DNA from 4 places in the Peribacillus sp. N1 genome. Region 1 is predicted to be linked to each of the others. Evidence: riboswitches for the same ligand, from Rfam matches in the RefSeq annotation. Region 1 holds a riboswitch; each other region holds the start of a gene.
What was found. A riboswitch is a leader RNA that binds a small molecule or an ion and turns the genes downstream of it on or off. The one in region 1 is predicted to bind S-adenosylmethionine.
Positions count from the first base shown of each region.

Region 2: another riboswitch for S-adenosylmethionine. It lies ahead of mmuP (S-methylmethionine permease); the one in region 1 lies ahead of ACYP5M_RS19325 (methionine biosynthesis PLP-dependent protein).
Region 3: another riboswitch for S-adenosylmethionine. It lies ahead of ACYP5M_RS13710 (methionine ABC transporter ATP-binding protein); the one in region 1 lies ahead of ACYP5M_RS19325 (methionine biosynthesis PLP-dependent protein).
Region 4: another riboswitch for S-adenosylmethionine. It lies ahead of ACYP5M_RS13010 (5-methyltetrahydropteroyltriglutamate--homocysteine S-methyltransferase); the one in region 1 lies ahead of ACYP5M_RS19325 (methionine biosynthesis PLP-dependent protein).

Region 1 is NZ_BAAHZO010000005.1:165,363-173,029, reverse strand. Features, by position in the region: gene ACYP5M_RS19345 (ABC transporter ATP-binding protein) at 1-1,129, shown strand, start outside; gene ACYP5M_RS19340 (ABC transporter ATP-binding protein) at 1,126-3,144, shown strand; gene ACYP5M_RS19335 (type B 50S ribosomal protein L31) at 3,281-3,529, shown strand; gene metC (cystathionine beta-lyase) at 3,641-4,822, opposite strand; gene ACYP5M_RS19325 (methionine biosynthesis PLP-dependent protein) at 4,819-5,931, opposite strand; SAM riboswitch class I at 6,018-6,131, opposite strand; gene fumC (class II fumarate hydratase) at 6,460-7,667, shown strand, end outside.
Region 2 is NZ_BAAHZO010000001.1:1,096,998-1,104,664, forward strand. Features, by position in the region: gene ACYP5M_RS05150 (hypothetical protein) at 173-340, opposite strand; gene mmuM (homocysteine S-methyltransferase) at 572-1,534, opposite strand; gene mmuP (S-methylmethionine permease) at 1,531-2,919, opposite strand; SAM riboswitch class I at 3,003-3,105, opposite strand; gene ACYP5M_RS05165 (flavin reductase family protein) at 3,330-3,938, opposite strand; gene ACYP5M_RS05170 (alpha/beta hydrolase) at 3,956-4,564, opposite strand; gene ACYP5M_RS05175 (ring-cleaving dioxygenase) at 4,564-5,511, opposite strand; gene ACYP5M_RS05180 (ring-cleaving dioxygenase) at 5,536-6,513, opposite strand; gene ACYP5M_RS05185 (nitroreductase family protein) at 6,764-7,363, shown strand; gene ACYP5M_RS05190 (alpha/beta fold hydrolase) at 7,546-7,667, opposite strand, start outside.
Region 3 is NZ_BAAHZO010000003.1:157,866-165,532, reverse strand. Features, by position in the region: gene ACYP5M_RS13740 (acyl-CoA dehydrogenase family protein) at 1-585, shown strand, start outside; gene ACYP5M_RS13735 (arsenate reductase family protein) at 726-1,082, shown strand; gene gcvH (glycine cleavage system protein GcvH) at 1,179-1,562, shown strand; gene ACYP5M_RS13725 (toprim domain-containing protein) at 1,654-2,019, shown strand; gene ACYP5M_RS13720 (thioredoxin family protein) at 2,023-2,331, shown strand; SAM riboswitch class I at 2,476-2,583, shown strand; gene ACYP5M_RS13715 (O-acetylhomoserine aminocarboxypropyltransferase/cysteine synthase family protein) at 2,683-3,993, shown strand; SAM riboswitch class I at 4,109-4,221, shown strand; gene ACYP5M_RS13710 (methionine ABC transporter ATP-binding protein) at 4,375-5,409, shown strand; gene ACYP5M_RS13705 (methionine ABC transporter permease) at 5,402-6,070, shown strand; gene ACYP5M_RS13700 (MetQ/NlpA family ABC transporter substrate-binding protein) at 6,086-6,922, shown strand.
Region 4 is NZ_BAAHZO010000003.1:26,454-34,120, forward strand. Features, by position in the region: gene ACYP5M_RS13000 (ABC transporter substrate-binding protein) at 1-627, opposite strand, end outside; gene ACYP5M_RS13005 (formylglycine-generating enzyme family protein) at 648-1,592, opposite strand; SAM riboswitch class I at 2,010-2,111, shown strand; gene ACYP5M_RS13010 (5-methyltetrahydropteroyltriglutamate--homocysteine S-methyltransferase) at 2,195-3,298, shown strand; gene ACYP5M_RS13015 (LysR family transcriptional regulator) at 3,352-4,230, opposite strand; gene ACYP5M_RS13020 (aldehyde dehydrogenase family protein) at 4,346-5,806, shown strand; gene ACYP5M_RS13025 (hypothetical protein) at 5,926-6,450, opposite strand; gene ACYP5M_RS13030 (CaiB/BaiF CoA transferase family protein) at 6,789-7,667, opposite strand, start outside.

The DNA.
Region 1 (7,667 bases):
CCGTGTTATCCGGGCCTATGTCCAGGAACGGGAAGATGAAAAGCGGTTTGATGAAATGACCGAGGATGTATATCGCAAAAATCTAGCCGTGGCAAGAATCGATGCCCTCTTCGATCCGACGATCAGCATTATCATTGGCATCAGTTATTTAATCGGGTTGGGCTATGGGGCTTACCTTGTATTTCAACAGGCCATAACTCTTGGCGGACTTGTTTCGTTCAATGTGTACCTAGGCATGTTAATTTGGCCGATGATCGCGGTGGGTGAACTGATCAATGTCATGCAAAGGGGAAATGCTTCGCTAGATCGTGTTCAGGATACCCTTTCACATGAAGCGGATGTGAAGAATTCATTGGGGCTGGAGAGTATTGCGAATCCGGGAAATATCCAATTCAATTCAGTGTATTTTACATACCCTTCCTCAACGGTTGTGAATCTATCCAATATTTCCGTTCAGCTTGAGCGCGGTCAAACATTGGGGATAGTGGGGAAAACAGGTAGTGGAAAAACGACATTCGTGAAGCAATTGCTGCGGGAATACCCATTAGGAAAAGGTGAAATCGCTTTTGCAGGCATGCCGCTGGAGCAACTGACCCTTGAAGATATTCGTAAATGGATCGGCTACGTTCCCCAGGACCATTTTTTATTCTCGAAGTCTGTTAGGGAAAATATCTTATTCGGTAAAATGGATGCAACCGAAGATGAACTGGCTGAAGCTATCCGGCTTGCGGATTTTGAGAAGGACTTAATGATGCTGCCAAACCGTCTTGAGACACTCGTCGGTGAGAAGGGTGTCGCACTATCCGGAGGGCAAAAGCAGAGGATCTCGATTGCCAGGGCACTGATCAAAAATCCGGAAATCCTTATATTGGATGATTCCTTATCCGCTGTAGATGCAAAAACGGAAACGACGATCATCGAAAATATCCAAAATGAACGAGCAGGAAAAACGACCATCATCACAACCCATCGCTTATCGGCCGTTCAGCACGCGGACAGGATAATCGTATTGGACAGCGGAGAGATCATCGAAGAGGGGACTCATGCGGATTTACTGCAGAATGATGGCTGGTATAAGGAGCAATATGAGCGACAGCAGGTTGACGAAGGGACGGAGGTGAAGGCATGAAGGTCGTAAAGAAACTTTTTAATTATGCTGCCCTTTATAAAAAATTGATCATTGGCGCCCTGATCATGCTGGCACTTTCGGTAGCCGCCGATTTAACGGGTCCTTTCGTTGCCAAGAAAATCATCGATTCACATATACTTGGCATTGAATCTTCCTGGTATGAAGCGGGTAAAGGAAAAGATGCTGTCAAGTATGATGGAAATTGGTATAAACGGGCTGATTACTTTGCAAAAGGTGAGAAGAAAGGCAGGGAAGTACATGTTCTGCAGGTCGGCAATCAATTTGTCTTCGTAAATGAGGCTGTCCCTATCGATGGGCGCAGAACCTTGGAGGACCAATCATTGATAATAAGGAAAGACGGGAAAGAGCAGCGTACGCAAGCAGTGAAATTGACGAGTCAGGAAGTGATGGGATTTTACCAACCGGAAATCCCTCGGATCATAAAGCTTGTGGCTTTTTATTTTAGTCTTGTCATCCTTTCCTCCATTTTTCAATATGGGCAGAGTTTTTATTTACAGAAAGCGGCGAACCGAATCATACAGAAGATGCGAAATGATATTTTTACGCATATTTCCCGTCTGCCGATACGTTATTTCGATAATATGCCAGCGGGTAAAGTTGTAGCCAGGGTCACTAATGATACGGAAGCGATCCGGGAATTATATGTAACCGTGCTCGCCAACTTCTTCTCGAGTACGATTAATATTTTCGGCGTTCTAATTGCTTTGTATATTCTGGATCCACGAGTCGGTACCATCGGCACGTTACTTATTCCGATCATCGTTATCTGGACGATGGTATACCGTAAATTCGCCTCGAAATATAATCACATCATTCGGGAACGGGTCAGCGATATTAATGGGATGATCAATGAATCTATTTCTGGAATGAGCATCATTCAGGCATTTGGACGTGAAAAGGAGACAAAGCAATCTTTTGAAAATCTAAACAGGGAGCATTATTCCTATCAAAATAAAATGCTCCATTTGAATTCGTTGACGGGTGGAAACTTGATTGGCGTCATTAAGGTTTTGGCGCTTATGGCATTCGTCTGGTATTTCGGCGGGATTTCCCTTACAGCCAGTTCGGCCATTTCCTTAGGGATGATGTATGCAATTGTTGATTTGATCAGCCGCCTGCTTCATCCGCTTCATGGAATCGTCAATCAGTTCGCTAATCTTGAACAGGCGCTTGTTGCAGGGGAGCGGGCATTCAGTTTATTGGATGAGCAGGGATTGGCAGTCAGTGATGAAAACATATCCAGATACAAAGGAAACGTGCAATTCGAAAATGTTTCTTTTGGTTATAAGGATAATGAATATGTGTTAAAGGACATTTCCTTCTCCGCTAAACAAGGGGAAACGGTCGCTTTAGTTGGCCATACTGGGTCAGGAAAAAGTTCCATAATGAATTTATTGTTCCGCTTTTATGACAGCAGTGAAGGCCAAATTAAAATCGATGGCACGAATATATTGGATATCCCTCATCAGACGCTTCGTGAGCATATGGGAATCGTCCTTCAGGATCCCTATTTATTTACTGGCACCATCGCCTCCAATATCAGTCTGAATCATAAAGACATTACAAGGGAAATGGTTGAAAAATCATTAAGAGATGTCGGGGGGGACAAAGTGCTGAAGCATCTTCCTTTAGGGCTGGACGAACCCGTGATCGAAAAAGGCGGAACGCTGTCTTCCGGGCAGCGGCAGCTAATCTCTTTTGCCCGTGCTCTTGCATTCAATCCGGCCATATTGATTTTAGATGAAGCGACAGCGAGCATCGATACCGAAACCGAGGCAATTATCCAGGAGGGGATGGAAGTGCTGAAAAAAGGGAGAACAACCTTCATCATTGCACATAGACTTTCCACGATAAAAAATGCCGACCAGATTCTTGTACTGGATAAAGGGCGGATTGCTGAGCAAGGTACACATGAGGAATTAATGGAACTAAAAGGGAAGTATTATCAAATGTATGAACTGCAGGCTGGTCCGCATAAAGGCATGGCTGGTTGAACACAATTGAATAAGGGTGAATCATCAAGATTAAACTATAATGAGGGTACCGACTTTTGGTACCTTCAAGCATAATTATTGATAATAGTAATCATTACGTTTAAGATATGCCTATACTGACGATGAGGTGATAATAGTGAAACAAGAAATTCATCCCGATTATCAACAAGTGGTATTCATGGATACCAACAGTGGGTATAAATTTTTGACAGGCTCCACGAAGACGTCCAATGAAACGATCGTTTGGGAAGACGGACAAACATATCCATTATTAAAAGTGGAAATCAGCTCGGATACGCACCCTTATTATACAGGAAAGCAGAAGTTTGCTGAAAAAGGAGGACGGGTGGATCGCTTCCTGGATAAATATAATATGAAGAATTGAGAGTCAGGCCATCGGGAAATCGATGGCCTTTTTTATGACTGGGAAGAAAAAGAGTTAATAATGATGCAAGGAAAAAGGGTGCCCATAATTTATGAGGCACCCATCCTTTATTCATTTTGCAGCAATTGCTTCCCCTTTGGCAATATTGACGAGGGCCGCATCGAAGTCCTTGATTATATCGTCCGGATTTTCAAGTCCGACAGAGAGGCGGAGCAAGCTGTTCGTGATGCCCCGCTTTTCCCTTTCATCATCAGGCATGGCAGCATGGGACATTTTGGCCGGGTAAGATAATATGGATTCGACCGCTCCCAGGCTTACGGCAAATACAGGGAGCTCGACAGTGTTCACGAAGGAACGGAAGATTTCCTCACTTTCCAATTCAAAAGATAGGACCGCCCCTGCTCCAAGTGACTGGCCTTTCTGGATGGCGTGCTGTGGATGATCGGCTAGGCCGGGATAATACACTTTTTTCACCAAGGGCTGATCTTTTAAGTAGGCTGCAATCTTTTCTGCCCCTTTTTGTGAATGTTCCATTCTAACTGACAAGGTTTTTAAACCTCTCATTACAAGCCAGGCATCTTGGACACCAAGGACCGCTCCAAAGGAGTTTTGGAGCGAACCGAGTCTTGCCGCCAATTCCGGATCTTTCACGACCGCAAGCCCAGCTACCACATCACTATGTCCGGATAAAAACTTCGTCGCGCTATGAAGGACAACATCAGCGCCCAGATTCAGCGGTTTTTGCAATGCGGGCGTCAAGAATGTATTATCAACAAAACTTAAGGCACCGGCTTTTTTTGCAATATCACATACAGCTTGAATATCGGTCACTTTAAGTAACGGATTTGAAGGCGTTTCAATGTATATGGCCCTGGTATTTGGCTGAACGGCCGCTTTGACGCTTTCAAGGTCCGTCATGTCAACGAAGGTATGCTCAATATTGAAACGGGTCAATACGCTTGTGACCATCCTGAACGTTCCGCCATACACATCTTCGGAAATGACGATATGGTCTCCGGCAGACAATAGCAGGAAGGCTGTTGAAATGGCAGCCATACCTGATGAAAAGGCAAAGCCGTGAGTGCCTTCCTCTAAATCGGCAATGATATCTTCAAGTGCCTCGCGAGTTGGGTTCCCGCTTCTGCTGTAGTCATATTTGCCGAATTGATCGATATCCGATTGATGGAACGTCGATGCATGCTGAATGGGGACGCTCACACCGCCCGTTGCCGGATCGAATTTATGTTGATTATGAAGTAATTTCGTTTCAAAGCTAAAATCATGACCTGTCATCGTAGTGCCTCCCTTTTTACATGTGCGAATGCTTGCTGCAGGTCGCCAATCAAATCATCGCTATCCTCGATGCCAACGGAGAAGCGAAGCAGGCGATTACAAACCCCATTTGCCGTTCTGACTTCAAGCGGTATATCGGCATGTGTTTGTGTGGCAGGATAGGTGATGAAGCTTTCAACCCCTCCAAGGCTTTCTGCAAAGGAAATTAATGAGAGCGATTGTAAAAATGGGTTGACCGCCGCTTCATCAATGATGCGGAAAGAAATCATGCCGCCTCTGCCGGGATACAATACATCAGTGACACAATCATGCTCCGATAAGTAATCTACAAGTATCTTAGCATTCTTTTCATGACGCTCCATCCGCAATGCCAGGGTTTTCATTCCGCGCATCAACAGCCAAGAATCAAATGGGCTCAAGACAGCTCCAGTACCATTATGATGGAAGGCAAGTGCATCACATAATTCAGCGCCGCTAGCAACGATCAGTCCCGCGAGCACATCATTATGACCACCGAGATACTTGGTTGCACTATGAATCACAATATCCGCTCCAAGCACGATGGGTTGTTGAATAAGAGGCGTGTAAAAAGTGTTATCAACGATTAACAATAAATTATATCGTTTGGCCAATGCCGCAACGGCGCTAATGTCCGTTTGCTGCATAAGGGGGTTAGTGGGAGTTTCGATGAAGATGGCTTTCGTGTGAGGAGTGATGGCTTTTTCGATATCCTCCAAACAACAAGTGTTTACATAGTCACACTGCAATCCCCATTTTTTAAAACCTTGTTCTAACAGACGATATGTACCGCCATAAAGATCTTCGCTGACAATCCATGCATCCCCGGATTTAAAAAGGGCAAGAATAGTGGAGATGGCGGCCATTCCTGAACTGCAGGCATAACCTTGGTCTCCTTTTTCCAGATCGGCGATGGATCGCTCCAATAGCTGGCGTGTAGGGTTACCAGTCCTTGTGTAGTCGAATCCCGTCGATTGGCCAATTCCTTCGTGACGAAAAGCTGTTGAAAAGTATACCGGCGGATTGACTGTTCCTGTCGCCGTTTCGCTGCGATTTCCTAATTGAGCAAGATATGTTTCAGATTTGTACATGGTTTTCACTGCTCCTTTGAGTTATATAAAATAAAAAAAAGTCTTCTTTAAGAAGAAGACTTTGATTAAGTAGGGACGAGTCATTCTTCTTATCTTCCAAGTTCACAAACTTGTGGAATTAGCACCTTTTCATTGGTTTGAAACAAATGAAGGTTGCTGAGGTGTCATCGGGCCATTCCCTCTACCTCTCTCGATAAGAGTTTAGATTATTCAATTTCTTTTGAATTTACTATATATACAAAATACTGTCAAGGACATTTTGGGAGTGATAATGCTTTGATGTTCATGACCAGGTCAATTGGAGCCTAGCGGTGTCTACACTTTATGTGTCTAAAAAGAATAATTGAATTTTCATATAAACATGAATGGAACTTGGATTTTTCAGAAAACATGGAAAGGGTCAGCGGGATATTTTTGCTTTAAAATAATAAAGTTTGTACAATGTATGGAGAGAAAGAATAATCCGACATTATTCATTTCATATGCAAAAGGTCTTCAATGAATAGTGCAAACATAGGAGGAGAACACATGGAATACAGAATCGAACGAGATACGATGGGTGAAGTGAAAGTTCCTGCTGATAAATATTGGGGAGCACAAACTGAGAGAAGCCGTAACAATTTCAAAATAGGTAACGAAAAAATGCCGATTGAATTAGTTCGTGCATTTGCATACGTTAAACAAGCTGCGGCAAAGGTGAACTATGATCTTGGTGATCTTTCCGAAGTTAAAAAGAATGCCATCGTCAAGATTTGCGGGGAAATCCTTGAAGGTACGCTTGATGAACATTTCCCGCTTGTAGTTTGGCAAACGGGAAGCGGCACGCAAAGTAATATGAACGTGAACGAAGTGGTCGCTAACAAAGGGAATGAGTGGTTAAAAGAAAATGGTGAATCTGAAACCCTTCACCCGAATGATGATGTTAACAAGGCGCAAAGCTCAAATGATACTTTCCCGACCGCCATGCATATTGCAGCCTTTATGGAAGTCGCTGAAAAATTGGTCCCTGCCATCAAAGCCCTTCGTGATACATTCGATACAAAAGAAAAAGAATTTTGGGATGTAGTGAAAATTGGCCGGACACATCTTCAAGATGCTACTCCATTAACATTAGGACAAGAAATTTCCGGTTGGAAAGCGATGCTCGATAAGGATCTAGCGATGATTGAAGAAAGCAGCCAAAAATTATTGAACCTTGCTCTAGGCGGAACGGCTGTAGGAACCGGAATCAATACAAAAAAAGAATTCCCGGGACTCTCTGCCAAACAAATTGCAGCAGATACAGGATACCCTTTTGTCACATCTGATAATAAGTTCCATGCATTGACTAGCCATAACGAAATCGTCTACGCACACGGTGCTTTGAAAGCATTGGCGGCGGATTTAATGAAAATTGCGAACGATGTCAGATGGCTTGCAAGTGGACCAAGAAGCGGAATCGGCGAAATAGCCATTCCGGAAAACGAACCGGGCAGCTCCATCATGCCAGGTAAAGTCAATCCAACACAAAGTGAAGCGCTTACCATGATTGCAACACAAATCGTTGGTAACGATGCTACAATTGGCTTTGCAGCAAGTCAAGGTAACTTTGAATTGAATGTATTCAAACCAGTCATCATCTATAACTTCCTGCAGACGGTCAAATTATTGACGGAAGGCATTCATTCATTCAACGACAATTGTGCGGTAGGCATCACTGCAAATGAAGATAAAATCAAAGAAAATGTAGAACGTTC
Region 2 (7,667 bases), on a different contig from region 1:
CTGAGAAATTTAAGTTTTATTATTTATATAGAAGAAAGTCGGCTTATTATTTAGCTTACTTCCTTTTCCAACAAGGTATGATAGATATCTGTTCCCCTCCTGATTTATTAGTAATGAAAGAAAAAACCATAGCAAAAGCTCATGGTTTTCCCCCCGTATATACATGAAATATTTAAGGCATCTCGTCTTCTTTTTCCCGATTTTTAAAAGCTTCATGTGTGACAATATCCTCGATTTGTTCATACTGCCGGCTGTGTTCCTTCTCTTCGCTAATTCTATTATTAGGTAAATTTCCCGGATGGCCTTTTTCTTTGTGATTAAAATTTTTACCACGGCTCATACTCATTTCTCTCCTTTCTATTCATTGTTTGTTTAGTTTTCCCAAGCACACAAATATTATGATTTAATTTCTCCTATTCCTGTTTTTGAAGCGGTTTCTTTTTCAGCCTAAGAGATATGATAACTCGAATTTGAATAATGAATTCAAAAAGAACAGGAACCGCCCGATTATGACGCTTCCTGTTCCTTTAGTTAGGGTCTATATCATACATACTTTAAAACAGTACAAGGGCTAGGAGGATACCACCACGGAAGGTCGCCACTTTCTTGAAATGTCTTCAATATGATGTGGTGCCGTTCTGCAGCATCCTCCAATTAAACGCGCCCCTGCATGTTGCCATTCTTCAGATTTCAGGTCGAGCCTGTTACATGATTCTTGCCCATGCCATGTTTTAGTTTCCGGATTATATGTTTCACCTGAATTCGGATAAACAATGATTGGTTTATCCGTGTTTGCACGCAGCACCTGGATGGCTTCCGTGATACTTGAAACTGGCGCACAGTTGATGCCAATTGCTGCAATTTGCTCACTGTCCCCAAACAATCTTGTACACTCCTCGAGTGAAGTACCATCACTTATCGCTTTTTCATTTTTCAATGAAAAGGATAGCCAAGCATACACTTCTGGATAATCCTTCAATAATGAATATAATACTTTTGCTTCTTGCAGGGAAGGAATCGTTTCAAATGCTAAAAGGTCAGCTCCAGCTTCAATCAACGCTGATATTCGTGAGCTATGGAATGCAATTAAAGTTTCATCCGAAACACCATAGTTTCCTACATACTCTGAACCATCTGCAAGATAAGCCCCATAAGGCCCAACAGATGCAGCAACCAATGGCTTAGGCCTAAGCGTTTGATTTTCTTCCTTCCAAAAATCATCTCTTGCTTTTCTTGCGAGTAAAACCGTTTTCCTGATTAGCTCCAAAGCCTCTTTTTCTTGTATTCCGCGGAGGGCGAAACCTTCAACAGTGGCTTGGTAGCTAGCCGTAATCGCACAATCCGCTCCAGCACGAAAATAGTCAGAATGCACTTGATAAATCACTTCTGGATTTTCAAGTAATACACGTGCAGACCAGAGCGGGTCGTCCAAATCACATCCATGCCTCTCTAGCTCTGTAGCTAAAGCTCCGTCTAAAATCATGACTGAATGATCTCGTAAAATAGCGTCAATTGGGTTAGTTTTAATGTTCATGATCTACTCCTCTTTTCTTTATGGTTTTGTGTCAGATAATAACTTCCATAGCAAAACAAAATAAATGGAATGCCACAATATAGTGCAATTCGTTGTGTAGGATCAAATGCAATTCCTATGCAAGAAGCTAGGCATAGCATAAAAGAAACGATTGGTACGAGTGGATATAATGGCGTTCGATAAGCTAAGTCATTTACTGAATTTCCTTCGTTTATATATCGTCTGCGAAATAGAAATTGCGACATGCTAATACTCATCCAAACTACAACAACGGCTAGTCCAGAAATGGATACAAGCACTATGTAAACAGTATCCGGTGCAATAATACTCGAAAACAGGGCTAAGCAGCCGCCCAACATACTGAAAAGGACTGCATTTATCGGAACTCCCCGTTTTGTCAATTTTGCAAATATTGGTGATATAGTTTCCTTATCTGCAAGTGACCAAAGCATTCTGGATGCCGCATACAGTCCTGAGTTTGCAGCAGACAAAATGGCAGTTAATATAACAAAGTTCATAATATCCGCTGCATATGGCACACCAATCCGTTCAAGAACTGCCACAAAGGGGCTTTCTAATACGCTTGCATCCGAAATAGGCAATAATGCGGATAATACAACGATGGTTCCTACAAAAAAGATAATCAATCTCCATAATGTCATACGGATTGCCTTTGGTATCGTTTTTTCTGGATTCACAGTTTCTCCAGCTGCAATTCCAATTAATTCAGTTCCAGAGAATGCGAAATTCACCGCAAGCATCGTCATTATAATGGCAAAAGCACCATTCGGAAATAAACCTTCACTTGTAAAATTGGAGAATAACGGAGCGGATTGTGAATGAATTATTGGAATGAAACCTAGCATTGCCGCTGCTCCCAAAATAATGAAAATCACAATGGCAAATACCTTTATAGACGCAAACCAGAATTCGGATTCAGCGAAAAATTTAACGGTCCACGCATTTAATGCCAAAACCAATATGGCAAATAGTGCACTCCATATCCAGACATTGATTGATGGAAACCATCTCTGCATCAACAATCCTGCAGCCGTGAATTCCGAACCAAGTGCAACTGTCCAAGTTAGCCAATACAACCAGGCTACTGTATACCCTGTCCCAGGACCTATGTATTTAGCTGAGTAGCTATGAAACGCACCTGTCTCGGGCATATGTACTGCCAGTTCCCCTAGACATAGCATGACTAGATAAACCACTAATGCCCCAATCAGATACGAAAGGATGGTGCCAAACGGGCCTGCCTGTTGAATCGTATAACCCGAACTTAAGAATAAACCTGTTCCAATCACCCCGCCAAGCGATAGCATTATTATATGCCGTGCCTGCATTTTCCTTTGAAAATCATGCTTCCTTTTGTTCTCCATTCTTACTCTCCTTTATCTTGCATCCAGAAAAAACGAAAACGCACTCTAAAAAAGAGTGCGTTACTGACAAATAAACACGTACGGTCTTATCTATCAAGGTTTCACCCCCTGGAATTAGCACAGTGTCATTGCAGACCTGTTGCTGAGGTTTCATAGGGCCAGTCCCTCCACCTCTCTGGATAAGAAATTATTTTTTTATAACTTTATCAATCTATGAAAAAATTGTCAAGTTTTGTTTCGGTTTGTAAAGACTTCCTTTAAAATCCAAACGATCAACGCACCTTTGGCATAGATATGAACTTGTTTTTGGAACAGTCGCTTACATTATAGAATTGTAAATAATGCTAACCGGGAATAATTTTTAAAAAATGACGACACCTTAAAAGATGACGCCATTTTTCTTATATTCCTTAAGGTCTTTCAATTTCAAATAATTCTCCTAGTTTTGTATAAGTATGACCCGCTAATCTTGCTACTGGTTTTAGCCGCTTCTGGTCAATTCGGCCATTATGGTAAATCTCCTGCTCTATATGATAGCAGACTATTTTCCCTATCAATAAATCACAACCAGGTTTATTCTTGGAACCTGCCAAAGGTATCGCATGCTCCAATGTGCATTCAAAGCGTACCTTCGCTTCTTGCAATCCTGGTACCGACACCTTATCACTAACAGCCTGAGTGAAATTGGTAAGACCCAATTCACTTTCGTCAGACGGGAGTTCCTTGGCCGTTCGATTTGCATCAGCAACATTGTCTTCATCAGTGATATGAACAACGAATTCACCTGTTTGAATTGCATTTCGGGCCGTGTCCTTAAAAACTCCTTCTTTCCGTTGAACAGAAATGGAAATCATCGGAGGATTGGAACTGACTATGTTAAAAAAACTGAACGGCGCTATATTGATTGTACCGGTTTCGGATTGTGTCGTGACCAGGGCTATTGGTCTCGGTATGATGCTTCCAGTCAAAAACTTATAATTTTCCCGTTCTGTAAGACTTTCAGGATTTACTGAAATCATCTTCATCCCTCTCATTCTTATAAAAAGTTCTTTTGAAACCATGAACTTGCTGCATCAACCTCTGTACGTGTTAACTGATGACCGTAATTTTCCCAGTGAACGTCCACCGCAGCACCCGCTTGCAGTAAAATCCGATTAAGTTCATCAGTTTCTGCTGCGGGGCATATCGGATCGTTTTTACCTGCAGCAATGAATACAGGTATATCCGATAGGGACGGCAAAGCAATCCCGCGTCTAGGCACCATTGGATGATGAAGAATCGCTCCTTTTAATGCCCCTTCGAAATGGAACATCAAACTTGCTGCTATGTTTGCACCATTAGAATAACCTAATGCCACCACTCTGTCACGATCGAAGTCATATTGTCCGGACGCTGATTCCAAGAAGTCATAAAGCTCCTTCGTACGGAAAATCAAATCTTCTTCATCAAAAACTCCTTCAGCCAGCCGGCGGAAATAACGGGGCATTCCGTTTTCAAGTACATTTCCCCGTACGCTGAGTACGGATGATCCCGGTGAAACCATCTCCGATAATGGCAAAAGATCCGTTTCCGTTCCCCCAGTGCCATGTAAAAGCAAAAGCAACGGTGCATCTGGATTACTTCCTTTTTGAAAAATATGCTTCATCATTTATCCTCCTCTAGTACCCTCGGCACTGCCGGCAGTAACGTTTTCTCCATAATTTCCCTTTTTTCTTCAAGCCATGGCGGCAGCATTAATTTACTACCCATCGTTTCCTTCGTTTCATCATGAGCAAAGCCAGGTGGATCTGTGGCAACTTCAAAGAGTATGCCTCCATCTTCCCTGAAATAAATGGCATCGAAGTATTGGCGGTCTTTAAAGGGTGTCACGCCATAGCCATGGTTTGCGATATGTTCCCTCCATTCTTTATGATCTTCATTATCGCTTGCACGCCATGCAAGATGATGAACAGTTCCCACTCCGATTTTCCCATTTGGCAAAACCGTTTTTTTAACATCTATCAAATTTCCGATGTCCGATGTGGATTTGAAGCGAATGAAATCGCCCTCTTCCCCCATCTTTTGCAAACCCATCACTTCCTCTAAAAGTTCCATCGTTTTGATCGGTTTAGACGTCAATAATACAGCACCGCCGAATCCCTTGATTGCCTTATCAGCTGGTACACCGCCGAATGACCACTCGCTATTTTTACCTTCTTTACGCTCAACCAGTTCAAGTTGCAATCCATGTGGGTCCTGAAATCCCAGATAATCCTCGCCGAAGCGTGAGATCTTTTCAAAGTCAATATTAAATTTACCCAAGCGCGTTTCCCAGAAGCCCAATGAACCTTCCGGAATGGCATATGTTGTTATCCCCACTTGTCCGGAGCCAATTGTCCCTCGGTATGCCCCAGGCCAAGGAAAGAAAGTGATGATAGTGCCCGGTGAACCTGATTCATCTCCGAAATATAAATGATAGGTGCCTGGATCATCAAAATTAACGGTTTTCTTCACCATACGCATTCCCAGCACTCCAGCATAAAAATCCAAATTCTCTTGAGGATTGCCTACAATTGCGGTTATATGATGTATTCCTGCATTTTGCTTTTGCATGCCGATTCCTTCCTTTCCCCTTGATTAATTAGTTGATTTTGTATTCAGTGGTTTTAAATTCGATTCAATATCTTTTCTTTTTGATTCTAAAAATGGCGGCAGGGCAAGGTTCTCACCTAGGTGCTGCTCTGCTTCATCAACTGCAAATCCAGGTCCATCAGTAGCTAGTTCAAATAATATTCCATTCGGCTCCCTAAAATAAAGTGAACGAAAATAAAAGCGGTCCACATATCCAGAGTTCACGAATTTTGATTCACTAATTTTTTCTATCCATTTTCTAAGTTCTTCTTCATTATCCACCCGAAAGGCAACATGGTGTACTCCACCCCTCCCCAACCTTTCCCGAGGAATGTCATTCCTTTCTTCAATATGAAGTTCCGCTCCTGTTCCTCCCTCACCTGTCTCATAAACGACAATTGGATTTTGCCCCCTAATTGCAGATGGGTATGTGCCTGTTTTCCTGAACCCCAATACCTCGGAGAGAACACTTTCTGTTAGTTCAATATTAGGTACAGTAAGTTTTACCGGTCCTAATCCAAGGATGGAAAACTCTTGCGGTACCGGGCTTCCATCCCATGGTGATCCCCCTTGAACACCGTTATTATCCTGATCGGAAACCAGAAGTAGCCTCTGCCCTTCAGGATCTTTAAAAGAAAGCACCTTCCTTTCAAAACGGTTCGATATTTCATCATGCTCAACATTGAATTCCACAAACCGTTTTTTCCAATATCCTAGAGCTTCATCATCTCTCACCCTTAAAGAAATTTCAGAAATGCTATTGTTTCCCTGATGAGTGCGGGCAGCATTGGGAATTTCAAAAAACGTCAATTCCGTACCCGGAGAACCAATTTGATCTCCATAAAATAAGTGATACACACGAACATCATCTTGATTCACCGTTTTTTTGATTAATCGCATCCCTAAGACTTTTGTGTAGAAATCAAAGTTATTTCCCGCTTTAGCTGTAATCGCCGAAACATGATGTAATCCTTTTAATTCCATCCGTACCACTCCTATCTTTTCTTTATAAATCTCCCCTTAAGGAGAGGAATTAATCCGTAAACAATATCTCGAAATCGAGATATTTAACTAAACATATAATACTTTTAATACAAATATCTTGATTTAAAGATAAATGATAACGATAAATTTGTCAACCATTTTCAGACAAATAATTTCACCCGTATTCACTTTTCATAAAATAATAAAATCAGGTCAAAATAAGTCGGTATAATGAATGGAGGTATGATGTATGGCTAAAGACTTTTTTAGCGCAATTGAAGATAGACGCTCTTATTATTCCCTTAGCAAGGAACATGTTGTCCCTAATAAAAGGATTAAAGAAGTTATCGATCATGCCGTTCAATATTCCCCTTCCGCTTTCAATTCCCAAAGTGCAAGAGTGATTGTTTTAACTGGTCAAAGCCACGACCAATTATGGGATATCACGAAAAACACATTAAGAAAAGCTGTCGGTGACAAAGATTTCGAAAAAACGGAAGAAAAAATGAAGTCATTTATAAATGGTTATGGTACGGTTTTATTCTTTGAAGACCAGGCCATTATAACAAGGCTTCAAGAACAATTCAAAACGTATGCCGAAAACTTTCCGATTTGGTCGAACCAATCGTCTGCCATTTTACAATTTGTCGTATGGACTTCCTTGGAAATTGAGGGGTTTGGTGCAAGCCTTCAGCATTATAATCCTTTAATCGATGACGAAGTGAGAAAGACATGGGATATATCACGCGATTGGAAACTCATCGCTCAGATGCCCTTTGGAAAACCCACTGCAGAGCCTGGCGATAAAGACTTCTCACCACTAGAAGAACGAGTGAAATATTATGAATGAGACAATAGGGGCTGGCTCTAAATACCAAGCCAGCCCTTTCATTTATTTCACTTTAGTAATCCGGAAATGTTGCAAAAAATCTTGAAAATATAAATGCCGCAAAGCCTATATATTCTACAACCGGCATGATTTTGATTTCCTCACTGGCGTTAAACATGTACATTTCACTTCCCCCCACTAACCTATTGAATTGGTGAAGAACGCCCAGGTAGCCATTCCTTCAAATAATATGGAAGTTCACCGGAATATTGTTTAGCAGCATGTCCACTTTCCAGTAGGCTATATGTCTTATCCTTACATGTTA
Region 3 (7,667 bases), on a different contig from region 1:
AACCGGATCTTTGAAGGTACAAATGAAATCAATCGATTGCTTGTCCCTGGAACTTTCCTGAAGAAAGCACTTAAAGGGGAATTGCCGCTTCTTCAAAAGGCTCAAAGCCTACAAGAGGAATTAATGATGATGATGCCGGAAGAACCTGGTGATGAGCCATTGGCACAAGAAAAAATGCTTGTTAGAAATGCTAAGAAAATCGGGATTCTGGCAGCTGGCCTTGCTGCACAGAAATACGGCAAAACTCTTGATCAAGAACAAGAAATCCTCTCCAACATTGCTGATATCGCATCCCTTGCCTATGCAGCGGAATCCGTGGTATTGCGTACGGAAAAAGCAATAGCAGCTACAGGTTTGGAGAAGAACAAACAAAAAGTGCTTTACACAGAAATCTTCGTTCAGGAAGCTTTCAATGAAATAGAACAGCACGCAAAGGAAACGTTAATCGCAGTGGAAACAGGCGATACTCTTCGCATCATGCTTGCGTCGCTCCGTAAGCTGACAAGGCATAATCCGATCAATGTCATTGCGAAAAAACGTGAAGCTTCCGTCAAGGTAATCGAAGCTGAAAAATATGCTCTTTAAGAAATGAATCAAAGTCAGTAAAGGGAATGCCCGAGAAGGCATTCCCTTATTTCCTTTGATGAAATCGCATTGGAAAATCAAAAGACAATTCGTTGTATTGCGTGATGAAAACGGGTATTCTATTGATAGGTGGTGAAATGATGGGCTTAACATTATATTGGTACCCAAAATGCGGCACATGCCGTAACGCGAAGAAGTGGCTTGATAATCATGAACTGCAGTATGAAGCAATCCATATAGCGGAAAATCCGCCTTCGCGAACAGAAATAGAACAACTATATAAAATCAGCAATTTGGAGTTGAAGAAGTTTTTCAATACTAGCGGTCAAAAATATCGGGAGCTTGGCTTAAAGGATAAGCTGAAAGAAGCTTCTGAAGCAGAGATGCTTGATATATTGTCCACAGATGGCATGCTTCTGAAAAGGCCGATTGTTACGGATGGCACCAAAGTGACGGTAGGTTTCAAAGAGGAGCAATTCGAACAGGTTTGGAACTGAAAATTTCTCGAAATATTTGGTTAATTCCTTACTTAAACAAACAATCTACCTTATAATGGAATAGATAAAATAAGATGTACATATGGAGGGTTAATAATGACAACAACACCAAAAGAACTTCGTTACACAAAAGAACATGAATGGGTCAAAACGGAAGATGGAACAGTGCGCATTGGAATTACAGCTTTCGCACAGTCCGAGCTTGGGGACATCGTATTCGTTGAGCTTCCGGAAATCGGCGATGAATTGAAAGCGAACGAACCATTCGGAAGTGTTGAATCCGTTAAGACCGTTTCTGAGCTTTATGCACCTATCAGTGGCAAGGTTGTTGAAGTAAACGAAGATTTAAGTGACAACCCTGAATATGTAAATGAGTCTCCTTATGAAAAGGCATGGATGGTTGTGCTTGAACCATCTAATAGCAGTGATATTGAAAGCCTGATGAGCGCTGAAGAGTATGAGAGTTTAATCAACGGTTAAAAAAAGGAGAGGGGGGACTGAAAAGGCCTGCTCTCTTTTTCATTTTGTACCGTGGCAGTTGCACACATAATTCGTGAGATGGAGTGATGACATGGAGTGGGGCGAATTCGATAAAGTGATCATTGTAGAAGGCAGTTCCGATAGAAGAAAAGTTGCCTCCGTTTTAAATGAAGATGTGGAAATAAGATGTACGAATGGGACCATATCATTAACTAAGCTGGATGAATTAGTGGATGAATTGATGGACCGTGATGTTTATCTCCTTTTTGACGCAGATGAATCAGGAGAAAAGCTGCGGAAGCAGTTCCGAAGGGAAATGCCTGAGGCGAACCACCTGTATATTAATAAAATGTACAAAGAAGTGGAAAGCTCACCCGAACATCATATCGCAACTGTGCTTCTATCTGCCAATATGAATGTGAAAATGAAATTTTTAAGTCAAAGGGTGAACGACTAATTGATGCAGGAATGGAAAGAAGAAGAGTGTAAGCTTGCTGTTGAACATGGGGAAACCTTTTGCTTATATTTATATACCCCTTTATGCGGCACTTGTCAGGTTGCCTCCAAGATGCTGACGATATCCTTGGAGCTATTCCCGGAATTGAAGGCAGGCAAAATGAATATGAATTATGTCCAAGCAATTGCCGAATCATATGAAATTGAAAGTGTTCCATGTTTATTGTTTTTCAAAGAAGGACGGCTGCACAAAAAAATATATGCCTTTCAATCCGTTCCTTATTTGTACGGATTGCTTAAGGAAATCAGCTAAGAAACCAATCGGAACCGTGGTTGGTTTCTTTGTTGCGGACATATGAATGTTAGATGAAATTAAACAAAGAATATTCTAACAATTCATTGACTGATTTAATCTAAAATGCTATATTTTGAATTAAGTAACAGCAGAATTTAATAGTTCTTATCAAGAGTGGCGGAGGGACTGGCCCGACGAAGCCCGGCAACCGGTATAAATTTTTATATACGGTGCTAATTCCAGCAGAGTGTTGGCTCTGGTAGATGAGGTGTATTCTTGAAACCTCTTCTTATTGAAGTGGTTTTTTTGTTTATAAAAGGCCAGACATCATATAATTCCAACTAAATCCATAGAAAAAGGTGAAATCATATGTCAGGGAAAAAATTGCGTTTCGAAACATTGAGTGTTCATGGCGGTCTGCAAGCTGATGAAACAGGTGCACGTGCAGTTCCTATCTACCAAAGCAATGCATACTTGTTCAAGGACACCGACCATGCAGCGAATTTATTTGGCCTAAAGGAGAATGGCTATATATATTCACGACTCCATAATCCCACGATCAGCGTTTTTGAGGAAAGAATGGCCTTATTGGAAGGCGGAATCGGCGGATTGGCAACAGCAAGCGGAATGGCTGCCATCTCACTTTCAATCCTGAATATTGCCGCTGCAGGGGATGAGATTGTTTCAGCATCTACATTATATGGCGGTACGTATAACCTTTTTGAAAATACTCTTCCTAAATACGGGATTAAAGTGAAGTTCGTTTCTCCTGATGACCCTGAAAATTTCAAAAGGGCGATTACGCCAAGAACTAAAGCCATTTTTGCTGAAACCATCGGAAATCCAAGTTTGAGGGTGCTTGATATTGAAGCGGTAGCGAAAATCGCCCATGATGCCGGAATACCTTTAATCATTGATAATACCTTTGCGACACCGTATCTATGCAGACCAATTGATTTTGGAGCGGATATTGTCATCCATTCCGCTACAAAATGGCTTCTGGGAAATGGAACTACGCTTGGCGGTGTCATCGTGGATGGAGGGAAATTCGATTGGAACTCGCCAAATTACCCTGGCTTCACAGAGCCTGACCCAAGTTACGACAATCTGGTATACGCCGAGGCAGTTGGACCTGCCGCATTCATAACGAAAGCCCGAGTCCAGTTACTCCGTGATTTAGGACCTGCGCTAAGTGCCCAAAGTGCATTCCAGTTTACGCTGGGACTTGAAACGCTGCATGTAAGGATGAAAGAGCATCTATCAAACACCAAGTCTGTCATTAAATATTTAAAAAACCATCCTGCGGTGACTTGGGTTTCACATCCTGGTGATGAGGATCATCCCGATAAAGCCCTTGCGGAAAAATATTTGCCAAAGGGAGCTGGATCTGTTGTGACTTTTGGGATACAAGGTAATCGAGAAGCTGGGGCAAAACTTATCAATTCGGTGGAATTATGGTCCCATGTAGCGAATGTTGGGGATGCGAAGAGCTTGATCATCCACCCAGCCAGTACGACCCATCAACAATTGAATGAGGCAGGTCTTGCGAAAGCGGGTGTGAGTGCCGACCAAGTCCGTTTATCGATTGGGATTGAAAATGTAGAGGATTTAATAGAAGATTTGGAGCAGGCAATTGAAAAAGCGACGAATATAGTCTCCTTGACATCCAAAACGGTTTAAGTAAAGTTTCTGTATGCTTGTACTAGAAATATTATACATTGCGCTCCTTTTTTATCTATGATAAAATTTCTCCATACTAAAGAACTTAATGATGTACAAATATTCTATATATTAGCTCTTATCAAGAGAGGTGGAGGGATGTGCCCGATGAAACCCGGCAACCGACAAGGAGATTTCCTTGGAAAGGTGCCAATTCACACAAAGTTTAATCACTTTGGAAGATGAGAGGAAGGCCTGTTTCTTCACCTGCCTTTCTGCTCATGCAGAAAGGTTTTTTCTGTTTTAATTGGGTAAACTTTTACATGATATGAGAAACAGACTAATAATGTAGAGAAATCAACTAAGTTCATAGGTTTTATTGGATAAAAGAGGTGAGGGTTAATGATTACATTGACGAAAGTCAGTAAGCTGTTCCGAATAGGAAAAGGAAACAGTGAGACAATCAAGGCTGTAAATAATGTGAATGTTGAAATAAATAAAGGCGAGATTTTCGGTATCATCGGTTACAGTGGAGCGGGGAAAAGTACTTTGATCAGAATGCTCAATGGATTGGAAACACCAACAGAGGGATCTGTTGTAGTTGCTGAGAAGGAAATTTCAAAAATTAAAGGGGCTCAGCTCCGCAAGGCCCGTCAAGAAATCAGCATGATTTTCCAACATTTCAATTTATTATGGTCGAGGACCGTTCAGGAGAATATATCTTTCCCATTGGAAATTGCAGGAGTTTCTAAACCTGAGCGAACCAAGCGTGTGAACGAATTGATCAAGTTAGTAGGATTGGAAGGCAGGGAAAAGGCCTATCCATCACAATTAAGCGGAGGGCAAAAGCAAAGGGTGGGAATAGCCAGGGCTCTGGCAAATGACCCTAAAGTGCTGCTGTGTGATGAAGCGACTTCTGCCTTGGATCCGCAGACTACCGACTCCATACTCGAATTGCTTGTTGACATCAATCAGCGTTTGGGGTTGACGATCGTCTTGATAACACATGAAATGCATGTGATCCGCAAAATCTGCCATCGCGTCGCCGTGATGGAAAGTGGGCAAGTTGTTGAACAGGGACCTGTCCTGGATGTTTTCAAGAACCCTAAAGAACAAATGACGAAGCGTTTCGTGCAACAGGTAACGGAACCGGAAGAAACGAAAGAAACGATGGACCATTTGCTCGAACGCTATCCTGCAGGCAAAGTGATTCAATTGACCTTTGTAGGCGATCATGCCGAAAGCCCGTTGATCACCAAGCTTGTACGTAACTTCGAGTTGGATGTCAATATCGTTCAAGGTAAGATATCCCAAACAAGAAGCGGTTCATATGGAACATTGTTTATCCATCTTGATGGCACTGAGGATGAAATGCTCCGCGCAATCGAATTCATTAAAGCACAGCAGGTAGGCGTGGAGGTGATTACTCATGCTTGAAGAATTATTGCCGAATGTTGATTGGGAAGACATTATTGAAGCTACGAGGGAAACGCTTTACATGACAAGCGTCTCTGTAGTGGCAACCTTTTTTATAGGCATAATATTAGGATTGATCCTGTTCCTGACAGGGAAGGGTAATATGTGGGAAAACCGGGCAGTCAACGGGATCATGAGTGCTGTCGTCAATATTTTCCGTTCCATTCCATTTCTTATTTTGATCGTGCTGCTCATTCCTTTCACTAAAGCGCTAGTCGGTTCCATGATCGGAGAGAACGCTGCACTGCCGGCACTTATTATCGGTGCGGCACCATTTTATGCGCGTATGGTAGAAATCGGCCTTCGTGAAATCGATAAAGGTGTAATTGAAGCTGCTAAATCGATGGGAGCAAAAACGAGCACGATCATTTGGAAGGTCCTTCTTCCAGAGTCAATGCCTGCCCTTATTTCCGGGATTACGGTAACATCGATTGCATTGGTTGGATATACCGCAATGGCCGGGGTCATCGGCGCAGGCGGGCTTGGTAATCTAGCCTATTTGGACGGCTATCAAAGAAATCAAAATGACGTTACACTAGTGGCGACCATCGTTATTCTAATTATCGTCTTCATAATTCAAATTATTGGAGATGTGATTACATCTAAATTGGACAAAAGATAAAGGGAGATGAATAGGATGAAAAAGTTTTTAGGATTTGCATTAATTTTAGTGTTGTCTATCGCTTTGGCTGCTTGTGGAAGTGAAAAGGATAAAAGCGGCAGTGATACGGAGAAAGAATCGAAGAAAATAGTTGTAGGGGCATCCAATGTTCCTCATGCTGAAATCCTTGAGGAAGCTAAGCCGCTTCTTAAAGAAAAAGGAATCGAATTGGAAATCGAAACTTTCCAGGACTATGTTTTACCGAATAAGGCGTTGAATGATAAGGAATTGGATGCTAACTACTTTCAACATATTCCATATTTAGAGGGGCAAATTAAAGAAAATGGATATGACTTCGTTAATGCTGGCGGAATCCATATCGAGCCGATTGCTCTATATTCACAAAAATATAAAAGCATTGATAAACTTCCGGAAGGCGCAACAATTATTATGAGCAGCTCTGTTGCTGATCATGGGCGCGCTTTATCCCTTTTGGAAAAGAATGGCCTGATCACTTTGAAAGAAGGCGTCGATAAAACGACGGCTACAACTAAAGACATCGTTGAAAATAAGAAAAACCTTAAATTCGATGCTGATTATGAAGCGGCCCTGCTTCCTAAAATTTATGAGAGTGGCGAAGGCGATGCAGTCTTGATCAACTCCAACTATGCAATTGACGCCGGTTTGAATCCGCTTGAAGATTCGATTGCGATTGAAGATTCGGAATCTCCATATGTGAATGTCATTGCCGTAAACAAAGGTGACGAAAATAAAGAAGCAATAAAAGCGCTTGTAGAAGTATTGCATTCTAAAGAAATTCAAGATTTCATTCTTAAAGAATACAAAGGTGCAGTTGTACCGGCGGATAAATAATTCAAGAATGGCGACCTGATTTAACTCAGGTCGCAGTTTAAAAACAAAAAGGTTTCGGAATGGTCTCATTCCGAAACCTTTTTGTTTTTATTTTGGATTTGAACCGATAATAGCCCTCTTTATTTGTTGTTGAGTGCCGATGGACAGAGATAACAACCAAAACGCTCATATTACACATAGCCATGGTTGCGGAATCTGCGTCAAAAGCTTCAGGTTTTCCAGCTTTCTTAATCACTTGTTCAATCAGAGGCTCTTAATACGAGTATTTCCGGGTGTTACTATCGTCCCATCACAAATCCGTTACGGTCTTCTGACGCATAAATGAATAAGCGAGCTGGTTTGTCCGTTCAGCTTTTACATAATGCGTCGCTCGTAATTTTTTCGGACTTAGAGAAGTGAGGCACTTCATTTTGAAAACATTAGGTGAAAGTGATTCTATCTGATTGTTTAGACTTAGTGGATTGGAACGGAAGGTACGAGACTCCTGCGGGAAAAGCGAGTCAAGGGAGACCCCGCAGGCGCAAAAGCACCGAGGAGGCTTCCGGACCGCCCGCGGAAAGCTAGTGCCTGAAGTGGAAAGTAACGTTCAAATTTTGAAACCTAAAAACCTAAAAAACTGTACAAACTCATTGATGATCCAGTTTGTTTTAGTCTGCGGCTTAATTTAATTCATTTCATGTTTAATCAGGAAAGGAAAGGGTATAGAGATAATGCAGGTAATAAAATGATACACAAATTTGAAAGG
Region 4 (7,667 bases), on a different contig from region 1:
ATTTACTTCATCAATTTCCTTAAATGTATCTGTAAGTGCACCACTAACCCAAACAGCATCAATATCGCCTTTTTTCATTCCAATAATCGCTTCGTCAGGCGTACTGTATGGAACATATGTGATATCTTTTTCATTGATTTTATTAGCTTCTAAGTATTTAGCCCACACATATTCATAGACAGTTCCTTTTGAAACTCCTAACTTTTTCCCTTTTAAATCACTTGCCGATTCAATATCCCCTTTAACAAGTAGCTGGGTTTCCTTGGAGGAATCCTCTTTCCCTCTTGTAAGTGTTCCTAAAATCACCATATCCCCTTTACCTAACGAGTTTAACAAGGCGTAATCTGCAGCTATTCCAGTATCAGCTTGTTCTGTTAATACAGCATTAACCGTGTCAATTCCCATGGCAAAATTGGTAAGCTTTGCTTCTACGCCGTAATTTGAGAAGTATCCCTGTATCTCTGCCGCCCTGAATTGAAGTGAACCACCTGCTGCAGTATCAATAGCCATCCTTATAACGTCACTGTTAGGTGCACCAGCATCTTCTGAAGGAGATGAGGAACATCCAGCGATAAATAAAATGTTTAACATCGAAATAACAACCAATAAAGACCTCAAATTTTTCATGTTCATATCCCCTATGGCACTTATTTTTTTAAGTTGGCAACACATCTAAAACCCATATGCCCTGTAGAGCTGTCAATCATATTATAAGTACGGGCTGAAATCCTATAACGATTACAATATGATCGATGGCATAGATAGGATCCGCCTTTTATCAGTTTTGCAAAAGGATCGGGATCGAGGACTTCACTTCCATGTTGAATTGAAAATGTATCCTCGCACCATTCCCACACATTCCCCGACATGTTATAAAGGCCAAAATCATTCGGTTCAAATGTATCAACAGGAGCCGTTCCTAAAAATCCGTCTTCTCCCAAATTTTCGTTTGGAAAATTGCCTTGCCAAATATTACAGTGATGCTTTCCCCCTTGGTGCAACTCATCCCCCCAAGGATATTTACGATTTACCACTCCACTGGCAGCAGCATATTCCCATTCCGCTTCTGTCGGAAGTCTTTTTCCAGCCCATCTACAAAACGCTTTGGCATCATTCCATGACACATGGACGACCGGATGGTGAAAGCGATTCACGATTGAGGAATCCGTCCCTTCCGGATGCTTCCAGCAAGCATTTCGAACAGCTATCCACCAAGGTGTTTTTTCGGCTGCCCCCACCATATCCCGTTCCATTCGTTTGTTGACAAACAAGTTAAAAACAAAAGACCATCCATATTTCTCCGCATCTGTTACATAACCGGTATCCTTTATAAAACAATAGAATTGTTCATTTGTTACGGCGTATCGGTCCATGTAAAAGGACTCAATCTTTACTGTTCGTGGTGGATATTCACCATCTTCTCTTGAACTATCTTCATCACTTGATCCTAGTAAAAATTCACCTGCTTGTATCAAAGACATATTATAGAAATCGTTTTTGTTTGTCGGGATCGAATCAAGGTCAGTTTCAATTGAAAGAAAATTCCGTCTTTTTAATACAGTACAGCATGATTTCATATTTGTTGTTTTCATGTTTCCACTCTCCAATGAATCTTCTCCTAGGCACTGCTTATGCCTGTATTATCACAATTTTTTCCGAACAAAAAAGGACACAGAAATGTTGTAATGAACAACAATTCAGTATCCTTTGGTTGACCAATTGGATAATCCAATTTTATTCTCTTTTCTTTATGCAATTTAACAATAAAACATAAATACTCATTAATCAAGTAGGTTTAATTATTTTATTTGTTTTTTTCAGTCTTCCCTACTAATCGTTATTTTAAAAAACCACGTCTAAACCTGATCTAAAAAGTGGTATAAAAAGCCGAATACAGAAAATGATCATGCCAGGAACCGAGTAATAAACGGTATATTCTAAATATTCAACCTCCAGCGCTTGACCTTTATAAAAACTACCTGTATAGTCATAGTTAATTTAATAGACAACTCTTATCCAGAGAGGTGGAGGGACTGGCCCTTTGATGCCTCAGCAACAGACTATTCATGTACTGTGCTAATTCCAGAAGTGTAAAAACTTGAAGATAAGAAGAGTATATAGCTTTGTTGCCAAAACCTCTTCTTATTTTTTAAGAAGAGGTTTTTTATTTTTAAAAGGAAAGAAGGAATGCAACATGTCAATCACATTAACGAAAGCACCATTCAGGGCCGATCACGTCGGAAGTTTATTAAGACCGGAACGTTTACATATTGCCAGAAAGCAATTTAGGGAGGGTACCCTTTCAGCAGAGCGCCTTCGTGAAATTGAAACCGAAGAAATCAAACGGATTGTCGATAAACAAATTGAAGTTGGATTAGAGGCTGTTACGGACGGCGAGTTCAGACGAACATGGTGGCACTTTGACTTCCTCGAACATTTAAATGGCATCGAGGGATATGTGACTGAAAAAGGTCTCACATTCGATGGTGTGGAAACAGAGAGATATAACGTTCGCAATACCGGGAAGGTTTCATTCAATCCTGAACATCCCTTCATTAGTGATTTCATTGAATTGAACAAAATCGTGAACGGTCGTGCCGTTGCTAAGCAAACGATTCCCAGTCCGAATCAGTTATTTGCTGCAGGTATTCATAATGAAGACATCTACCCTGATATTGAAGATTATGCAAATGATATCATCAAGGCGTATCAGCATGCTTTGAAAGCCTTTTATGAAGCAGGTGTGCGTTATCTTCAATTGGATGATGTATATATTGCCAGACTTTCAGCTCCAGATTTCCAGTTCAAAGATGGAAAATATACGAGGGAACAGTTAATTGATCTTGCACTTCGTGTCATTAATGGAGCATTGGAAGGCAAACCAGAAGACCTTGTCGTCACTACCCACCTATGTCGCGGAAACTATCAGTCGACTTGGGCGTTTGAAGGAAGCTATGCCCGTATCGCTCCAACTTTATTGGCAAAAGAAAAAGTGGATGGATTCTTCTTGGAATATGATGATCAACGCTCAGGGGATTTCAAACCATTGGAATACATTCCAAATGGCGGTGCACAGGTTGTACTGGGGGTCGTCACTTCAAAAAATGGGGAAATCGAAGACAAGGAAGCTGTTAAGGCACGCATTAAAGAAGCCTCGCACTTCGTTGCTCTCGAACAATTATGCTTAAGCCCTCAATGCGGCTTCGCCTCCACCCATCACGGCAACAAGCTAACCGAAGAACAGCAATGGGAAAAGCTGAAATTCGTCGTTGATGTAGCAAAAGAAGTGTGGGAATGATTCATCTTTAAATGTAACGTAAAAGCTAGGCATTAGGCAGGCCTAGCTTTTCTTCAAAACAGCTCAATAAAATGTTTTGCCGTTTTGGAAAGATAACGATCTTGTCTAAAAACCAAAGCTATATTCGATTGAATTGAAGAATCGATAATATCCAACACTTTCACTCCTTTTATAATATGAGGTGAAACAGCTGATTTCGGAACAATACTCGCCCCAACTCCAGCTGAAACCAGAGAGAGCAGAACATTTACATCATGGCATTCGCATAAAATATTTGGCTGTATTTCCCGCTTTTTAAATTCCTCGATAATTTCTTCGTAAATCCCTTGTCCTTTTTCCCTATGCACTAAAAGCAATGGGATATTTTCAATATCCTTTAAATGAACCCTACTCTTTGAAGTGAAACTGTCCCAATCCTCAGGTACAACAAAAACATTCGGCACTTGTCCTATGTTCAAAATGGAAAGACCCTTCATCTCGACAGGTAAATGAACAATAGCAAGTTCAATATCCTGATTCTCCAAATAATTACTTATTTCATATGGATCTCCTGCGAATATTTTAAAGGAAACGGAAGGATATTTTTTCTTAAAATCATTAATTTTATCAGGTAAATAAGACATATAGGCAAGTACGGAACCTACTGAAAGGGTACCTTTAATTCCCTCACCCGTTTCCTTCACTTCGAGCAAGGAGTCCTCGAAATATTGCAGCATATTCTTAGCCTTCTCGTAAAGTACCCTCCCAGCTTCGGTCAATTCCATACTTTTACCATTCCTTTTTCGCTCAAGTAAAGTAGTCCCTAATTCTTCTTCCATAAGGCGGAGCTGCTGGCTTAATGGCGGCTGTGACATATTCAATTTTTTTGCTGCACGGGAAACCTGGCCTTCTTCTGCAAGAATAAGAAAATATCGTAATTGTCTAATATCCATTTTGGCACCTCTAATATATATGTAAAGCGTATATAAACTTAATTATATAGATATTTTAAATATGATACAAACAGCAGTAAAATATATTTGTTTACAATATAAAGGGGTGTTCAAAATGGAGAAATTCAAGGATCTAAACAAAAGCTTCATCAATGGGGAATGGATGGAAGGCTCAAGTCAACGCAGATATAATATTTTAAACCCATACAATAATGCCGTGATTTCAAATGTGAGCTTGGCTACATCAAAACAGCTCGAAGAATCATTTGAAATAGCAAAAAATGCTCAAAAAGGTTGGGCAAAAACATCAGCTGAAAAACGTCGTCAGGTCCTGCTTAAAGTTGGTGAATTCCTACAGGAAAACCGGAATGAAATCGTTGAAATGATTTCCCGTGAAACGGGTGGATCGCTTATTAAAGCAAATGTTGAATTTCAGCTTACTATGGAAATAGTCGAAGAATCTACTAACATGGTGGATGAAATATATCAAATGCATGAGGTTCCGTCAGCTATAGATCATAAAGTCAATCATATACATCGACTGCCACTAGGAGTTATTTCTTCAATATCTCCGTTTAACTTTCCGATGAACTTGTCAATGAGAACCATCGCACCAGCCATTGCATTAGGAAATGCAGTCGTTCACAAACCGGACGTTCAAGTTGGATTTGCTGGAGGAATCATCATTGCTGCAGCATTTGAATATGCCGGTCTTCCAAAAGGCGTCTTTAATATGATCCTAACTGACCTGGAAGAAATCGGTGATGGCATGCTGACAAACCCGATCCCCAAATTAATCAGCTTCACAGGTTCTACTCCTGTAGGACAGCACATCGGGGCCATTGCAGGGAAAAACCTAAAACGAGTTGCGCTGGAGCTCGGCGGTAATAATCCTTTCATTGTATTATCTGATGCAGATGTGGACCGTGCCGTTGATGCTGCAATTTTTGGGAAGTACATTCACCAAGGACAGATTTGTATGTGCATTAACCGCATAATCGTGCATAAAGACCTTTACGAAGAATTTACTGCAAAATTCGTTGAACGTGCAAAAGCTCTTCCATTTGGTGACCAATTAGATCCTAAAACAATCATTGGACCACTTGTGAACGAGCGTCAATTAGAAAAGGTACAACAAATCATCGAGGAAACTAAAGCTGCTGGGGTCAATGTAGCACTTGAGGGAGAACGCATTGGCAATGTACTGACACCAACTATTTTCCGGGATGTACAGAACTCGGATAAAATTGCACAAACAGAAATGTTTTCCCCTGTCGTGTCCATCATTCAAACAGAAACAGATGAAGAAGCCATTGATATCGCCAATGACACCATTTATGGTTTAAGCTCGGCTATCTTCACTTCTGATCTGGATAAGGGCGAACGCTTGGGGTTGCAAATCGACAGCGGAATGACACACATCAATGATCAAACCGTTAATGATGGAACGAACATACCATTCGGCGGGAACAAAATGAGTGGTTTAGGCAGATTCGGAAGCCCATGGATTGTCGAAGAATTCACTGTTACGAAATGGATTTCCCTTCAAACGCAATATCGTGAATATCCATTTTAACCATTAAATCATCAGGCATCTGATACAACCTTTTAGGATGTATACAGATGCCTTTTTTCAGTAATTACGTACTAAGGAAAGGTCACAAAAAAAAGAACGGCCACCAGCACGTCCCCTTTTTACTTGCAGCTATCATCATCATCCATTTTTTTCACAAATATATCATCCGTCACCCTATCTTCCAGCTTGTTCCTCAAGGCCAATTCCGCAGCCTTCCCGTCACTAGGCGATCCGTCCGCGAAATACATCGGAAACAAGGAGAAAAACATAATATAGAAAGAAAAATAGATAAATTGATACCAGATTACCGAGCTGTCCAGGATATTCTGATACACTAAGCTATATATGATCAGCATGCTGACCAAATTAAAAATAGATCCGCCTAAATATATAAGCGTATTCGTCAATCGATTATCATGTTTCAATCCCTTGAACTCGCAAGTCCCATTCCAAAAATAATATTTCCTCACCTCTATGTTCCGAAAGGCAAAAAGTTTATTACCACAACCGATCAAGATTTTCTTTTCTGATCCCCCAAAGATCGTAACAAAGAAAATATGCCCGCTCAAATGTATCAGCGTAACGATCGGCATGATCAAAAAAAAGGAAAATAGAAATTTAATGATATCAGAGAGACCAAACATGTTTAATCAACCCTCCTTACCAGAGCATTATCAGGATGCTACTCTGATACCCTGCCCACACTAGTTATAACTAGTAAATTTTCACAGTGTTAATATGTTGCTTTCCACAACTGATAGGAGGATAATTTGTCCTCTTCTGCTTAATCCGGCCTTCCACCGATTAATTCGACCTATCTCCTGCTTTATTCGACCTTTCATCAATTAATCCGACCTATCTCCTGCTTTATTCGGCCTTCCACCGATTAATTCGACCTTCCTCATGCCTTTTCCGGCATTCAAAAAAAACAGGCTATCACCTTCCAAAAAACTCGGAAAAGTGATAGCCTTTACATCTTTATTTAACGATTGGGGGTGCGAAGAATTTCTGCGTTGTTTTGTCCTGGCCTCAAGCCAGCATGTTTATATTCAGGGGTGAAAACCGATGTTTTGATTGGACAGGCGATTTGCTTCTGGACATTTCCTTTTCCGTCAGGTACCTCGACGATCATTCCCCTCTCCTTCAATTGGGGGTGTTCGGCCGCTTCGGTGAAGGTCAGCACTGGTTCTGCGCAGGCCTCGAAATCAGCGAATATTCCCTGCCATTCTTGAAAATCTCTTTCAAGGAAAGCAAGTCGGATGGCCGTTTTAAACCTGATTCCGCTTTCTTCATCGCTATTCATGCTCAGTTCATATAATTCGGGTGCACCGATCGCTTCACATAATGCTTTTCGAAAAGGGGGCTCAAGGCTTCCTACCGAAAAATGACGTCCATCTTTCGTTTCGTAAAAGTCATAAAATGACCCTCCGTTCAACATCAGTTTTTCTGGTTCAAGCTCGAGGCCCCCTTGTAAATTCAAAGGTGCGGATATGGCATTCAAGGCAAAGCTGCAATCGGTCATGCTGATGTCGATGGCTTGGCCGAATCCCGTTCTTTCCCTGTGAATGACTGCAGATAATATACCGATAACAGCATGCAATGAGCCTCCGGCAAGATCTGCTATTTGGGTTCCGTTTTTTGCCGGTCCGCCCTTTTTCGTACCGGAATAGCCTGATAAGCCTGCAATCGAAATATAATTGATATCATGTCCCGGTCGGTCTTTATAGGGACCAGTCTGGCCGAAGCCCGTGATGGAACAGTAAATCAGCTTTGGATTGATCGATTTTAATGCCTCATACCCCAGTCCCAGACGTTCCATTACACCTGGACGGAATTGTTCAATGACGATATCGTATTCCTT